DNA from 3 places in the Bradyrhizobium sp. USDA3010 genome. Region 2 is predicted to be linked to each of the others. Evidence: predicted binding sites of a transcription regulator. Region 2 holds the regulator's gene; each other region holds the start of a gene.
The links. The regulator LexA, encoded in region 2, represses DNA repair genes until DNA is damaged. The targets are predictions, from matches to a motif close to TGTTCNNNNTGTGTTCNG.
Positions count from the first base shown of each region.

Region 1: the regulator LexA is predicted to act here: its motif matches at 2,946-2,963, upstream of dinB (DNA polymerase IV).
Region 3: the regulator LexA is predicted to act here: its motif matches at 2,711-2,728, upstream of ruvC (crossover junction endodeoxyribonuclease RuvC).

Region 1 is NZ_JBWJZD010000021.1:10,858-15,570, forward strand. Features, by position in the region: gene AC066Y_RS27205 (site-specific DNA-methyltransferase) at 1-61, opposite strand, end outside; gene AC066Y_RS27210 (hypothetical protein) at 142-576, opposite strand; gene AC066Y_RS27215 (hypothetical protein) at 1,038-2,174, opposite strand; gene AC066Y_RS27220 (hypothetical protein) at 2,415-2,681, opposite strand; gene dinB (DNA polymerase IV) at 3,025-4,272, shown strand; gene AC066Y_RS27230 (hypothetical protein) at 4,487-4,696, shown strand.
Region 2 is NZ_JBWJZD010000002.1:478,951-483,663, forward strand. Features, by position in the region: gene AC066Y_RS05320 (ComEC/Rec2 family competence protein) at 1-510, shown strand, start outside; gene AC066Y_RS05325 (hypothetical protein) at 507-734, opposite strand; gene AC066Y_RS05330 (hypothetical protein) at 880-1,308, opposite strand; gene lexA (transcriptional repressor LexA) at 1,551-2,255, opposite strand; gene AC066Y_RS05340 (molybdopterin molybdotransferase MoeA) at 2,487-3,698, opposite strand; gene AC066Y_RS05345 (HAD family hydrolase) at 3,712-4,350, opposite strand.
Region 3 is NZ_JBWJZD010000004.1:151,882-156,594, reverse strand. Features, by position in the region: gene AC066Y_RS08745 (metallophosphoesterase) at 1-324, opposite strand, end outside; gene ruvB (Holliday junction branch migration DNA helicase RuvB) at 498-1,547, opposite strand; gene ruvA (Holliday junction branch migration protein RuvA) at 1,544-2,161, opposite strand; gene ruvC (crossover junction endodeoxyribonuclease RuvC) at 2,158-2,685, opposite strand; gene AC066Y_RS08725 (YebC/PmpR family DNA-binding transcriptional regulator) at 2,919-3,665, opposite strand; gene AC066Y_RS08720 (methyl-accepting chemotaxis protein) at 3,874-4,713, shown strand, end outside.

The sequences.
Region 1 (4,713 bases), on a different contig from region 2:
CTGCGCCGGCGGCCTGCTGAGGGGCCGCCGGGTTAGGGGAAGTCTGCTTCTTTTGGGTCAAATCCCGTACTCCGATGTTGTCGGAGCACTTCAATAATCCTGATTCGACGGGTAATGTGGCGCGGAAAATGCGAAATAAAATTACCCGGTCAAGGAATGCATAACGATCGCCCTACGATTTTTGGGCGGCACGCCGAGGTGCTCCCGGCACAGGTTCATCCACACGAGTCGCAGAGGCCGGTCACGCTTGGCCATTTCATCAGCGTCTCCATAACAAGTTCTCAAGGTTTCAGCATTCGTGACGCTATGGCACGAAAAGATGGTTCCCTTGGCGCTCGGCGTCAGCGTTGACCTTGTCGAGCCGATTTTAAATCGATGCCATCGTTTCGTTCCTTTGGCGGACATGTCGGCGACAGCCTCGACGTTTCCGCCCACAATGGAATGAATGCCACCCTGTGCCGACAATTCATCACAGACTCGGCGGATCGAGGGGGTCTTTCTGGTCTCGGCGAAAATGCGAATACGCAGCAGCCGGACGGCAACCCAAACTTGAGCGTAAAAATCAGCATTTCTCAACGTGGGTCCACGCGGGCGCCCCCGGCGGCGTTTAGATATTGTTAACATCTTCCCTCTTGCAAAAAGCGGCCTGCAAACGCCTCCGCGGGGGCGCGCACTCCAAAAAGGGCGAGGTTCTGACCGCCCTGTTACTGCGAATCCGTTCCCCTGTTATCGTAGCATATTCCCCTGTTAACTTCCGTTCTCGATCCATCGAAAGATCGTCATTCATTGGACTTTTGTCGCGGAGTGGCCATTGGGAGGCAATGAAAAGTAGCGAAGTCCCTGTTGTTGCCCTGATATGCAGGGAATTGGGTGCTCCAGATCGGTTGGGTTAGACTAGGTCCACCGCCCGGACCCCGTTGTAACGCTCAGTGGCAGAGTTGGGCCGTTGGTGACGATGCCCTGGGCCGGCAGCCCACTTGCCGTCCCCCTCGCATTCTTTCTGTCCGCGCGCGACAATCGATGCCTTCTGCGCAGATTTAGTTCGCCGTCAGCACTGCATCGACGCGGCGGCTGTTTCGCGTGCTGATGATGATGGCGCCGTTGCGGGTCGCAAACCTCGCACCGACGAGGCGCGGAACCTTCTCCGTCAGCGGTGATGGCAGCGGAATCATTCCGCCGGTGACGGGATCGCCGACGTTGATCGGCGGTCCGCCGGCACCGGCCGAAGGGGCAGCCTTGATGTATTCCCTTATGATCTGAATCTCCTCGCGCGAGAGGTTGAGCGCGGCCTGTTCCCTCCCGGCGTCAGCGGCTTTCTTGTCCGCCTCAAGCTTGTCTTGCGCTTCGTCCTGCTGGGCGGCCTCGCGTTTCGCGGCGTCCTGTTCGAGTCGTACGAGACGTTCCCTCAACGGGATCAGCTCGCGCCGCAGCGTGGCGTTGTCCGACTTCAGCGAGGTGATCTGGCCGAGTGCAATCGCTGCGGCAACGCACGCAACGACCGAGATCAGGCTGAGGCACGCAACGGCCAGCCCCGGCATTCCGACGCCCTTGGCCGTTTTCCGATCCGGCACGTCGCTCTCGGAGCGCCGCCGCCGCGCCCGGGCAAATCCCGGCATGCCGGTGCCGAGGAGTTTGACAAGGCGCGAGAGCCGAGAAACGTTTCGGTCCGGCTCGTGAATGGAGCCAAATGCCGGCTCGGGGATGATCGGCGCGCGCGCGGGTGGGGCGGGCGTTGCCATTGCGCGGCTTGCGCCCAAGGTCGTGCGATCGGCAAGGCCTCCTTCCATCACGCGAAGGATTTGCGGATCAATCGCGTCGGGCCGTTCGACAACAGCATCGCTGATCGCATCGCGCGGGTCGCCAGCAACGGTCTCCACGGGCTCCGCTTGCCGTTCGCTGGGCTCCTGCTCGCTGAGTTCCTGTTCGATGCGGGACGCTTCAAGCGAGCGCCATAGCGCCAGACCAGAGTCCGTGATCTGAAGCCCGGCCTCATTGATCGAAGCCCATCCGGACTGGAAGACGTCGGCGTCGCCAAGCTCCGACGATCGCTTCAGCTTCGTGGCTGCATCGCCCGCGGCGATCATGCGCTTGACTTCGCGGCTGACCTCCTCAAGCGGAATCCGTTGCTCGGGTCTTGCGGCCAGGACGCTCAAGATCGCCAGATTGAACCTCATGTGGCGCCTCTCGATGCCCCGGCAACCGGTCGTGCAGCCGCTTCGCTCCCGTGCCGGCGATGTGCGAACCGCAGACGAGGCCGAAGCGGATCAATCATGCCGGCGCGGACGTCCGTCACTCGGAGAGTCAGGCAAGTGTAGCGGCTCCCTCTGAGGCAAACAATGCGCCTTCCGGCGCACGACAGATGGATAAGTCTGCCTGCGAACGAGACGCGCCACGATCACGTCCGCTGAAGCGCCTCAGAGGAACTCGCGAAGCCTGGAGAGCTCGATCACGTGCTCGGGCGACAGCACCTCCGGCACGAGGGGAGGCTGCGACTTGGTCCGGATCTCGTAGAGATGCCGGGTCTTCTCGGGCTTGCCCATGAAGTCCCGAATGCATTGGTCGAGCGTTCCGTTGACGATCATATAGGGCGCGCGATCCTCTCGCCGGGAATTGCCGAGAGAAGGCCATTTGTAAAGCGAGGCCGCGGCCTGGAAGTCCACCTGATGAGAGTGGTCGGTCATGCCTTGATCTCTACCCGAAAAAGCCTGTTCGTCAAACAACGCCGGCTCATGAGCGAGCTGGCGCAGCGGGACGCGAGAGCCGCGCGCGATCGCGCTCGTCCTCGGCGGAGAATGTGCCCGTGGACGTCGAGCGACCCGCCAACCGCCTCGCGGTGATTGCTTCGAGAGCGATCGGCAGCCGGCTTCGATGCTTGGCGCGGCAGCGCGCGCCCAGTTCGCCGGGAGACCGCCAGCGTCGGCGGCCATTCCTGGTCGACTGGAATTTGTTCTTGTTTCGTTCTGGTGTCTATCGTAGCCTCCAGGGACGAGCAGTTTTGGTCAGGTCAGGAATGAACGGGTTGAGATGGCAACCGCAGCCACCATCCTTCACGCGGACCTGGATGCGTTTTACGCGTCGGTCGAGCAGCTGCTTGAACCGTCGCTGCGAGGCAAACCGATCGCCGTCGGAGGCGGGGTTGTGCTTGCCGCGTCCTATGAGGCCAAGGCCTTCGGGGTGTTTGGCGGCATGTCGGGACGGGAAGCTCGCCGGCTCTGCCCGCAACTGATCTTCGTCGGCGGCCATTTCAGCGATTACCAACGGCTGGGTGACGCAGCCATCAAGGTGATCGGCGACTTCACCCCGCTCGTCGAGCGCATTTCGATCGACGAGGCGTTTGCCGATGTTGCCGGCTGCACGCATCTGTTCGGAACGCCCGCCGAAATAGCCGCGGCGATCCGGTGGCGCGTGCGCACGGAGCTCGGCCTTGCGATCTCGGTGGGCGTCGCGCGCACCAAGCATCTGGCGAAGATCGCCTCGCAGGTCGCAAAGCCCGATGGACTCGTGGTCGTTGATCCCGACGCCGAGCTCGGATTCCTGCACGAACTACCGGTTGAATTGATGTGGGGAGTAGGGCCGGTCACCAGGACACGGCTGGACGCGATCGGCGTCTCGACGATCGGTCAACTCGCCAAATTGTCGGAGCGGTCGCTGACGCGGTTGCTCGGTCTGGCGGCGGGCGAGAAACTCGCAGCGCTGGCCTGGAATCGCGATCCGCGACAGCTCACGCCGCATCGGCGCGTGCGATCGGCAGGAGCGCAATCGGCGCTTGGCCGAAAGCCCGCGATCGAGCAGGTCATTCGGCCGACGCTGCTTCATCTCGCCGACCGCGTCGCCACGCGGCTTCGGGCGAAATCCCGGCCTGGACGAACCGTGACGGTGCGCGTTCGCTTCGCGGACCTGAAATCGGTGACACGCTCGATGACGCTCGATGCGCCCGTGTGCACGACGGTGATCCTCGCCAGCCTTGCCGAGAGACTGGTGCGCGCCACGCTTGCTGATCACCCAAGCGAGAAATTCATTTCGCTGCTGGCAATCTCGGTGTCGCATCTCGAGGAGCATTGGGATCTTGCGCTCGAGCTTCCGCTCGGACTGGCCGATCAAGCGCTTCGCCCTGGAAGTCCGATCGGGATGGCGCGCTGGGCCGCAGACTGTGCCATCGACAAGGTCCGCGATCGCTTTGGCTGGGATGCGATCGGATACGGTTCGGCAGCGCTGGAGGTCGTTCGTTCGGTGCCCGACGATTTCCGGAAGCTGGCCGAGAAAGAGCTCTAAAGCGCGATGAGATCAGATCGAATCGTCATCGCGCTTTAGCTTCTTATTTGCGCATGATCTTTCGGAAAACCGCTTCGCACTTTTCCGGATCATGCTCTAGCTCTTCGCCGATTCACCGGCTTGCCGTTGCATTAAGAAAACGCAATCCGGAATCGCGGGCTTGTGAGTGGTGGCGTGGCGCGCCCGGTCTATCCTGAGCATGCGGAGGACAGCCATGAAATTCAGCTCCGAACTGATCCAGACGATGCGCGACGCGCTGGAGACGGTGATGGCAAGCGTGCCGGCCGATCAATCGGTGTTCGGTCTCAAGGCGGCGGTTGCCGAATGCATCTTGCGGGCGGCGGCGCACGGCCAGACGTCGTTCGATGGCCTCGTGGCGTCGGCATCCGATCAGCTGCAATCGATCATCTCGATGCTGACGTAAAGCATGATCCGGAAAAA
Region 2 (4,713 bases):
CGCAACGTCGCGGTGCGGGGCGGCGACGGGCGGCTGCATCTGATGCACAGCGCCAAGGATGCCTTTCTCGTGAAGGAGTGGCTGGCGGCGGATGCCGATGCGCGGATCGCCACCGACGCATCGCTCGGTGAGGGTGTCTCTTGCGATCCGAGCGGCTGCGTGACGCAAGGTCCCCGCGGCGCCTTCGTCGCGCTGGCGAGCCGGCCGGAGGCATTGGCCGACGATTGCGAGCGTGCGGCGCTGATCGTGAGCGCGCGTCCGGCGCCGAAGGATTGCGCGGCTTCGGTGATCGATGCCGAGCGGTTGCGGCGCCACGGCGCGCTGGTGCTGCGGCGCATCAGGGACGGCTATGCCATCGATGCGGTCAAGCCCGGCGGGATCGACCGGCCGTGGTCGCCGGCGGTTCCCGGCGATAGCGAGAGCGAGACGACGCTGCGCACGCCCGCCAGCGCGCCGCGGCCCGCCGTCGATACGACGCCGGCCGAGACCGATTTGCAGGCCGAGGATTAGCCCGGATCGAGCGAGGTGCCGGTGGGCAGCTCGAACAGGCCGAGGTGGTATTCGTCGGAGTCGGGGCCGGCGTCGGGCTTCTTGACGAGGGTGAAGGAAGCCTCGGGGAATTGCTCCCAGACCTTCAGGTCGTCAGCCGTCACCGTCAGCCAGCCGAACCGGAACATATACCGGCCCGGCTCCGTGACGCGTCCGGCCTTTTGCCATGTGACCTTGTCGACCACCACGCACGTCCTCCGTGCCCGATGATGCGCCAAGGCGCGCGCCGACGCAATTCTCCAGCCGCGCCCCGGAACCCGGCGTCCGGGGTCGCTCGAAATCGCTTAGGTCACCCGCCGCCGGACAGCTCATTCCGCGGCGACGATGCGTTCAACCCAAAAACAGCGACGCAAATGCGGAGGGCCGCCGCTCCACAACCTTCGGCTTCTGCTCGACCGGCGGATGCAGTGCCGGCAATTGCAGCACGCTGACGCGTTGTCCCTCGACGAGCTGGGTCACCAGCACATGGCTGCCGTCGGGGAATTCGACCGCGTCATGATGGCGATCGGGAACGTCGGGCTCGACTTCGTTGAACACGCCGACGCGGAAGTTCATCGTCTTGGTCCAGATCCAGCGGCTGTCGTAGCGAACGTTCTCGGCGAAAGCGAGCTCGGTGCCCGGCAGCATGCAGACCGCGACAGTGGGATCGGTCTCCGAAGCAAAGCCGCGGGTCGACGTCCCGCGGAAAGTCGTGGTGATCAGCGTCTCTCCAACAATGGCGGGGCGCGACGCCACGGCGTGCAGACTATAGTCACACATCGGATGGCTCCTCAAATCGAGGTAGCGACCCGTGCCTCTCCTTGAGGCATAGGGCCTCTACCAGAGTGGACGATAGCGAACGAGTGTCTCCTCGTTTCTGGGCGATTGTACGACTGGTCGCCCAACGCTCCCGATCACAAACACGCGACGCTGCGTGAGAGGTATCGGAGCGCATCGGGTAGGCCGCACGTTACGCTATCATTCAAGGAACGATCCGATGTGTCGCTCGTTCCTTGCCGCCATCAGTATTTGCGATAGAGGCCGATCAGCTTGCCCTGGATGCGGACCCGGTTCGGCGGCAGGATGCGCACTTCATAGGCGGTATTGGCCGGCTCCAGCGCGATCGACGCGCCGCGGCGGCGGAAGCGCTTCAGGGTGGCTTCCTCCTCGTCGATCAGCGCCACCACGATGTCGCCGGTATTGGCGACGTCGTTGCGCTGGATCAGCGCCATGTCGCCGTCGAGGATGCCGGCGTCGACCATCGAGTCGCCGCGCACTTCCAGCGCATAGTGCTCGCCGGAGCCGAGCATGTCGGGCGGCACGCTGATGGTGTGGCTGCGGGTCTGCAGCGCCTCGATCGGCGTGCCGGCAGCGATCCGGCCCATCACGGGGACCGCGACCGGACGGTTGCCGTCGTCCTCGGCGATCGGCGGCGTGCTGGTGCGCTTGCCGAGGGTGCCTTCGATGACGCTCGGGGTGAAGCCGCGGCGGCCGTTGCCGCCGCCGGCCGAGAGCTCGGGCAGCTTGATGACTTCGATGGCGCGGGCGCGGTTGGGCAGGCGGCGGATGAAGCCGCGCTCCTCCAGTGCAGTGATCAGGCGGTGGATTCCGGACTTCGAGCGCAGGTCGAGCGCATCCTTCATCTCGTCGAAGGAGGGCGGTACGCCGGCCTCTTTCAGACGTTCATTGATGAAACGCAGAAGTTCGTACTGTTTGCGCGTGAGCATCTCGAGTATTCCCCCGGTTGGTAGCGTCGTTCGATTCCGAGACTTTTCAGGCGGGGCCTGACCTCAGGAGCACGGTGCTCATCACAAGCGCTCCCTCGCGGCCTCCCATTTGTACACACCAGTACTCGAAACAAATCATGAACGGACACTATATGTTCGATATGTGTTCCGCAACCACTTAATTTCCGGTGAACGCATCCGGTGAGCGCTCAAGCGATCCAAACTGCGCTGTCACTCAGGCAGCGTCAGGATCTCGCATTCGCTGCCTTTGACGGCGGCAGGCGCAAACGGCGGACGCACGAGAAGTGCCCGTGCCGCAGCGAGATTCCCGAGCAGCGACGAGTCCTGCTGCGTGACAGGCGTTGCGATCAGCGTGCCGTCCTCGCGCTCCTCGAGGCGAGCGCGCAGATAGTCCTCGCGCTGGTCGTTGGCGGTGAGGTCGCGGCCGAGCAATGCGCTCGCGCGGCGATGGTGAATCGCTTTCCGGCCGCTCAGCGCCCGAATCAACGGCACGAGAAACAGGAAGGCGCAGACATAGGAGGACACCGGATTGCCGGGCAGGCCGATCACCCGCATCGCGCCGAGCCGGCCATGCATCATCGGTTTGCCGGGCCGCATCGCGATCCGCCAGAACGCCATCTCGACGCCCTCGGCCTCCAGCGACTGCTTGACCAGGTCGTGGTCGCCGACCGAGGCGCCGCCGGTCGTGATCAGGATGTCGGCACCGGTCTCGCGCGCCCGGCGGATGCCGGCGGTGGTGGCTTCCACCGTGTCGGCGGCAACCCCGAGATCGACGGTCTCGGCACCTTCGGCGCGCGCCAGCGCCCGCAGCGCATAGCCGTTGGAATAGACGATCTGGCCGGGGCCGGGCGTCGAGCCCGGCATCACCAGCTCGTCGCCGGTCGCCAGCACCGCGACCTTGGGACGGCGGTGCACCGCGAGCTCCGGATGGTTCATGGCGGCCGCCAGCGACAGCGCGCGATCGGAGAGGCGGCTGCCGGCCGCGAGCAGCACGTCGCCTTCACGGAAATCGACGCCGGCCGGGCGGATGTGCCGTCCGGCGGCAGCTAGCTCCGTGATCGTGATGTGGTCGCCGTCGACGGCGGTGTCTTCCTGAATGATGACGGCGTCGGCGCCATGGGGGATCACGCCGCCGGTGAAGATCCGCACCGCTTCGCCGGCGCCGACCGTGCGCTCGAACGGCCGGCCGGCGGCGACTTCGCCGATCACCCTGAGCCGGACCTTCAGATCACCAGCGTCGGCCGCACGCACGGCATAGCCGTCCATCGCCGACATCGGCTGCGGCGGCTGGGTGCGCCGGGCGGCGAGGTCGCGCGCCAGGGTGCGGTGGTAGGCGGCATCGAGCGCGACCATCTCCTCCGGCAGCGGTTCGGCGCCGGCGAGGACAGCGGACAGGGCATCGGCAACCGGCATCAGGGCCACGCTCGGAGCTCCTTCAATCCAAATGTTCAAGACCAAGTGCAGTCAGAGCCCTCGCCACGTCATCCGTCGATGTCACGTGGATGGCATGAAGGCCGCGCGCCCGCGCGCCCTCGATGTTGGCAGCCAGATCGTCGAAGAACAGGATCCGCGACGCCGGCACGCCGATGGCTTTTACCACATGATCGTAGGCCTCGGCGTCGGGTTTCCGAAACCCGATCGTCGAGGACAGGAAGACGGTGCGGAAATGGCTGAGCAGCTCGGCATGGGTGACCGAGAAATGCGCGACATGAGCCGGATTGGTGTTGGAGAAGGCGTAGAGTGGCATCCGCCTGGCGGCGGTGGCGAGCAGGGGGGCAATCCCCGGCATCTCGCCGGTGAAGATCGCATTCCAGCCTTCCAGGAACTGCGTATCGGTGAGGTTGATGCCGAGCGTCCGCCGCAGGTTTTCAAAGAACGCCGCATCGTCGATCCGGCCAATCTCGTGATGCTTGAAGCTGTCGTCGACGACAAAGCGCGTGGCGAGGTCGGCCGGCGCGCAGCCGGCATGCCGCGCCCAGTGCGCCATCACCTTCTCGAAGTCGATGTCAAGCACGACGCGGCCGATATCGAACAGCAGCACGTCGACGGAATCGGGAGAGAGTTGCGAGGTCATTGCGTGAAACCGTGTACGAGAATTGCGGGCGGCCGGCAATGTCCTCGATTTGTGCGGCAGACATGCGACCAAGGTGCTGACGTTGGCCCGGCTCGGTCCATTCACGCGGTGTCATCACCCGCGCATGGGGTGATCCAGTATTCCAGAGACGCCTGTGCTTGAACCGAGGAGCGGCGGCTTCTCCCGGCGTCGTCCCTGCGAAAGCAGGGACCCATAACCACAGGGTCGTGTTGTAAAAGAGGGCTGTGGCCCCAGCGTCGCGCAACAATCACCTTCGGTGGTTATAGGTCCCTGCTTTCGCAGGGACGACAGCGAATGTGTTGCACGATCCGTGAGTCACACATCGACGTTCTCGCGACATGA
Region 3 (4,713 bases), on a different contig from region 2:
CCATTCGGAGGCCGGAATGAAGCGGGTGACGTGGCGCAGCCCCGCCACATAGTCGCCGAGCAGCACGATGATGTCGGGGTTCAGCGCGTTGGTGCGCTCGACGATCTCGGCGATGCGATCGAGCGACATCCATGGATCGCAGGCGTGAATGTCGGCGATCGCGGCGATCTTGAGCGGAAAGTCCGAAGGCCAATGCCGCGGCGACAGATCGTAGCGCGCCAGCGTGAGCCGGACGACCGGCTCGCTCAGGCCGTAGGCCCCGGTCGAGGCGGTGGCGGCGGTCATTCCGCCGGCGGTGCGCAGAAAATGTCGACGTGAAATCATGGACGCTTGATCGGTGATGCCTGGTCCATGATAGGCCCTTTGATTGGAGCGAAATTGGGCCGCGTTTGTGCAGACGGCCTGCAGAGACGTCGCAATGGTTAGCGGGCAAGGTTACCGTGCAGCGCGATGCGCTGCGTCAACACGTCTGTTCACGTCTTCGAGAGCGAGGAGGCTCAGTCTTCATCGTCATTGCCGCCGAACAGGCCGAACTGCGAGGGATCGCGGTTCGGCTCGGCAAGGCCGAGATGGCGGAAGGCATGTGAGGTCAGCAGTCTTCCGCGCGGGGTGCGCTGCAAATAGCCGCACTGGATCAGATAGGGCTCGATGATGTCTTCGATCGCATCGCGTGGCTCGGATAGCGCGGCCGCCATGGTCTCGACGCCGACCGGACCGCCGCCATAGTTCAAGGCAATGGTGGTGAGATAGCGCCGGTCCATCGCATCGAGCCCGGCGCTGTCAACCTCGAGCGCACTCAGCGCACGATCGGCGATGCCGCGATCGATGGCGTCGGCATCGGCCGCGGACGCAAAGTCGCGCACGCGGCGCAAAAGGCGGCCGGCGATGCGCGGCGTGCCGCGGGCGCGGCGCGCGATCTCGTTGGCGCCATCGGGGCTCATGCCGATGTTCAGCACGCGGGCGCCGCGGGTCACGATCTTTTCCAACTCTTCCTCGGTGTAGAAATTGAGCCGGATCGGAATGCCGAAGCGGTCGCGCAGCGGATTGGTCAGCAGGCCTGCGCGCGTCGTCGCGCCGACCAGCGTGAATTTCGACAGCTCGATCTTGACCGAACGCGCCGCGGGTCCTTCGCCGATGATCAGATCGAGCTGAAAATCCTCCATCGCGGGATAGAGCACTTCCTCGACCGCCGGGCTCAGGCGATGGATCTCGTCGATGAACAGCACGTCGCGCTCTTCCAGATTGGTGAGCAGCGCCGCGAGATCGCCGGCCTTGGCGATCACAGGACCGGAGGTGGCGCGGAAGCCGACACCGAGCTCGCGCGCGACGATCTGCGCCAGCGTGGTCTTGCCGAGACCCGGGGGGCCGACGAACAGCACGTGATCGAGCGCCTCGCCGCGCTTCTTCGCCGCCTCGATGAAGATCGAGAGATTCTTCCGCGCCTGCGCCTGGCCGACGAACTCCGTCAGCGACTGCGGGCGCATCGCGGTGTCGCCGACATCGTCGGAGCGGCGTTCGGGCGTGACCATGCGCGAGGGCGTATTCACTTCGACAATTCCTTCAGGCCCAGCCGGATCAGCTGCGCGGTCTCGGCCTTCTCACCGGCGCTGCGGGAGGCGGCGGCGATCGCGGCGGCGGCCTGCGGCTGGCCGTAGCCGAGATTGACCAGCGCGGAGATCGCGTCGGTGACTGGGCGCGGCGCGCGGTTGTTGTCGATCGCGCCGGACAGGTGCACCACCGCGGGATCGACATCGGCAAAGCCCGGCGCCTTGTCCTTCAATTCGCTGACGATGCGCTCGGCCACTTTGGGTCCGACGCCCGGCGTGCGCGCCACCGCCGCCTTGTCGCGCAGCGCGATGGCATTGGCGAGATCGGTCGGCGGCAACGTGCTGAGCACCGCGAGCGCGACCTTGGCGCCGACGCCCTGCACGGTCTGCAACAGGCGAAACCACTCACGCTCGAGATCGCTGCGGAAGCCGAACAGCTTGATCTGGTCCTCGCGGACATAGGTCTCGATCGAAAGCACGGCCGCGGCGCCCGGCTGTGGCAGCGCCTGCAGCGTACGGCTCGCGCAATGCACCTGATAGCCGACGCCGCCAACGTCGAGGATCACGTAATCCTCGCCGTAGGAATCGATCAGGCCCTTGAGCTTGCCGATCATAGGCTCGCCACCCTGAGCCGAAGCGCGGTGCTCTGGCGGTGATGGGCGTGGGTGATCGCGACCGCGAGCGCGTCAGCGGCGTCTGCGGACGGCGGCTCGGCTTTCGGCAGCAGTATCTTCAGCATCACCTGGATCTGGTTCTTCTCGGCATGTCCGGCGCCGACCACGGTCTTCTTGACCTGGTTCGGCGCGTATTCGGCGACCGAGATACCGAACATTGCGGGCGCCAGCATGGCGACGCCACGCGCCTGGCCGAGTTTCAGCGTGGCAACGCCGTCCTTGTTGACGAAGGTCTGCTCGACCGCGGCCTCCGCCGGTCGGTAGTGGCCGAGCACGGCGGCCAGCCCCTCATGGATCGCGAGCAGCCGGCTCGCCAGCGGCAGATCGTCCGGCGGCTCGACCGAACCGCAGCCGATATAGACCAGACGGTTGCCCTCGGTCTCGATCACGCCCCAGCCGGTGCGGCGGAGACCCGGATCGATACCGATGATGCGGACGGGAGAGCGAATCGGCTGCGATGTCATGGGGTAGTGATACCGCCTGGGCCGGGAGAACGAAACACAAACGGAGGTTCGTCCCCTGCCGAGGTCGTTGTGCTCGGCCGCGCTCGTCATCCCATTCTTGCTTGTCATCCCCGGCAAAAGCGGGGGTATCCAGTACGCTGCGGCCTCGCGAATCAAACGACGGTCTCTGGAATACCGGATCGCCCGGATCGAACCGGGCGATGACAGCGGAGTTCGGGGCGATGAACGGGCGCTTACCCGCCCATCTTCGCGAGCAGCGCGTCGGACACCTCGAAATTGGCGTACACGTTCTGCACGTCGTCGTGCTCGTTGAGCAGGTCCATCAGCTTCAGCAGCTTTTCGCCGGTCTCGTCGTCGACCGCGACGGTGTTCTGCGGCTTCCAGGTCAGCGCCGCCTTGCGCGGCTCGCCGAACTTCGCTTCCAGCGCCTTTGCAACTTCGCGGAAGGTCTCCTGCGAGGCGTAGACCTCGTGACCGGCTTCGCTCGAGACCACGTCGTCGGCGCCGGCCTCGATCGCGGCGTCCAGCATGGCGTCGTCGGAGGCGACCTTGGCGTCGTATTCGATGATGCCGGTGTGATCGAACATGAAGGCGACCGAACCGGTTTCGCCGAGATTGCCGCCCGACTTGGTAAAGAAGGAGCGGATATCGGAGGCGGCGCGGTTGCGGTTGTCGGTCAGCGCCTCGACGATGACGGCGACGCCGCCGGGGCCATAGCCCTCGTAGCGGATCTCGTCATAGTGCTCGCCCTCACCGCCGATCGCCTTCTTGATGGCGCGGTCGATATTGTCCTTTGGCATGTTCTCGGCGCGGGCGGCGACCACGGCGGCGCGCAGCCGCGGGTTCATCGCCGGGTCCGGGGTGCCGAGCTTGGCCGCCACGGTGATTTCGCGGGCCAGCTTGCCGAAAAGCTTCGACTTCTGGGCATCCTGCCGGCCCTTGCGGTGCATGATGTTCTTGAATTGGGAATGGCCGGCCATGCGACGTCTCTTCGAGCGTAGGGTCTGAACAGGGGTGGAAAACGCGGCCTTATAGGCCCCTGGCGGTCAAAATCAAAGGTCGGCAGGGGCCGTCCGGCGGGGGAATACTACCGCATGCCGGAATATGAGGCACTTGTTAACCACGACTTCATGCCCGGATGCGAGGATCACCCCGTCCCGCCGCAACTTTCCAAGAGCCCCCATCCCCATGGCGTTCGGTTTGTTTCGAAAGAAAGTGCCGGAGCCGGCCGCGCCTGCCGCCGCGCCGCAGGTTCCGACCGCGGCTGATGTCTCGACCGAGATTGATTCGGCCAAGGATTCGTCAAAGGAAATCCTGGAACTGCTGGAACTCGAGCTGGGCGCGATGATCCGCCAGCTCGAGCGCGCCGCGGGCTCGGTGGCCGACGGCGCCGAGGCGACGGCAGCCAAGCTCGCGACCATCCGCGCCCGCACCGACGCGCTGACCGGCCGCAGCAGCGATGCGCAGAGCACCGCGACGACGTTCTCCGAAGCCGCCGACCGGTTCACCCATTCCGCCGAAGGCATCGGCGCGCAGGTGCGCAGCGCGAGCCAACTCGCCGACGACGCCGCGGCCGCGGCGCGCGAGGCCACCGCCAATGTCGATCGCTTGCGCGAATCCTCGGCGGCGATCGGCAATGTCGTCAATCTGATCGCGCAGATCGCGCGGCAGACCACGCTGCTGGCGCTCAACTCGACGATCGAGGCGGCGCGCGCCGGCGCCGCCGGCAAGGGTTTTGCGGTGGTCGCCACCGAGGTCAAGGCGCTGGCGGTGCAGACCCAGAGCGCAACCGAAGAGATCACCCGCAAGATCGAGGCGTTGCAGAAGGACGCCACCGGATCGGCGGACGCCGTCCACCGCATCTCGCAGGCGATCGAAAAGATCCGACCGGTGTTCGCGAACGTCAACGGCGCGGTCGCCGAGCAGAACCAGATCACCGGCGAGATGGGCCAGAACGCGGCCTCCGCCTCCCATTTCATCGTCTCGGTCGGCACCAGCGCCGGCGAAATCGACTCGGCAACGCGCGAA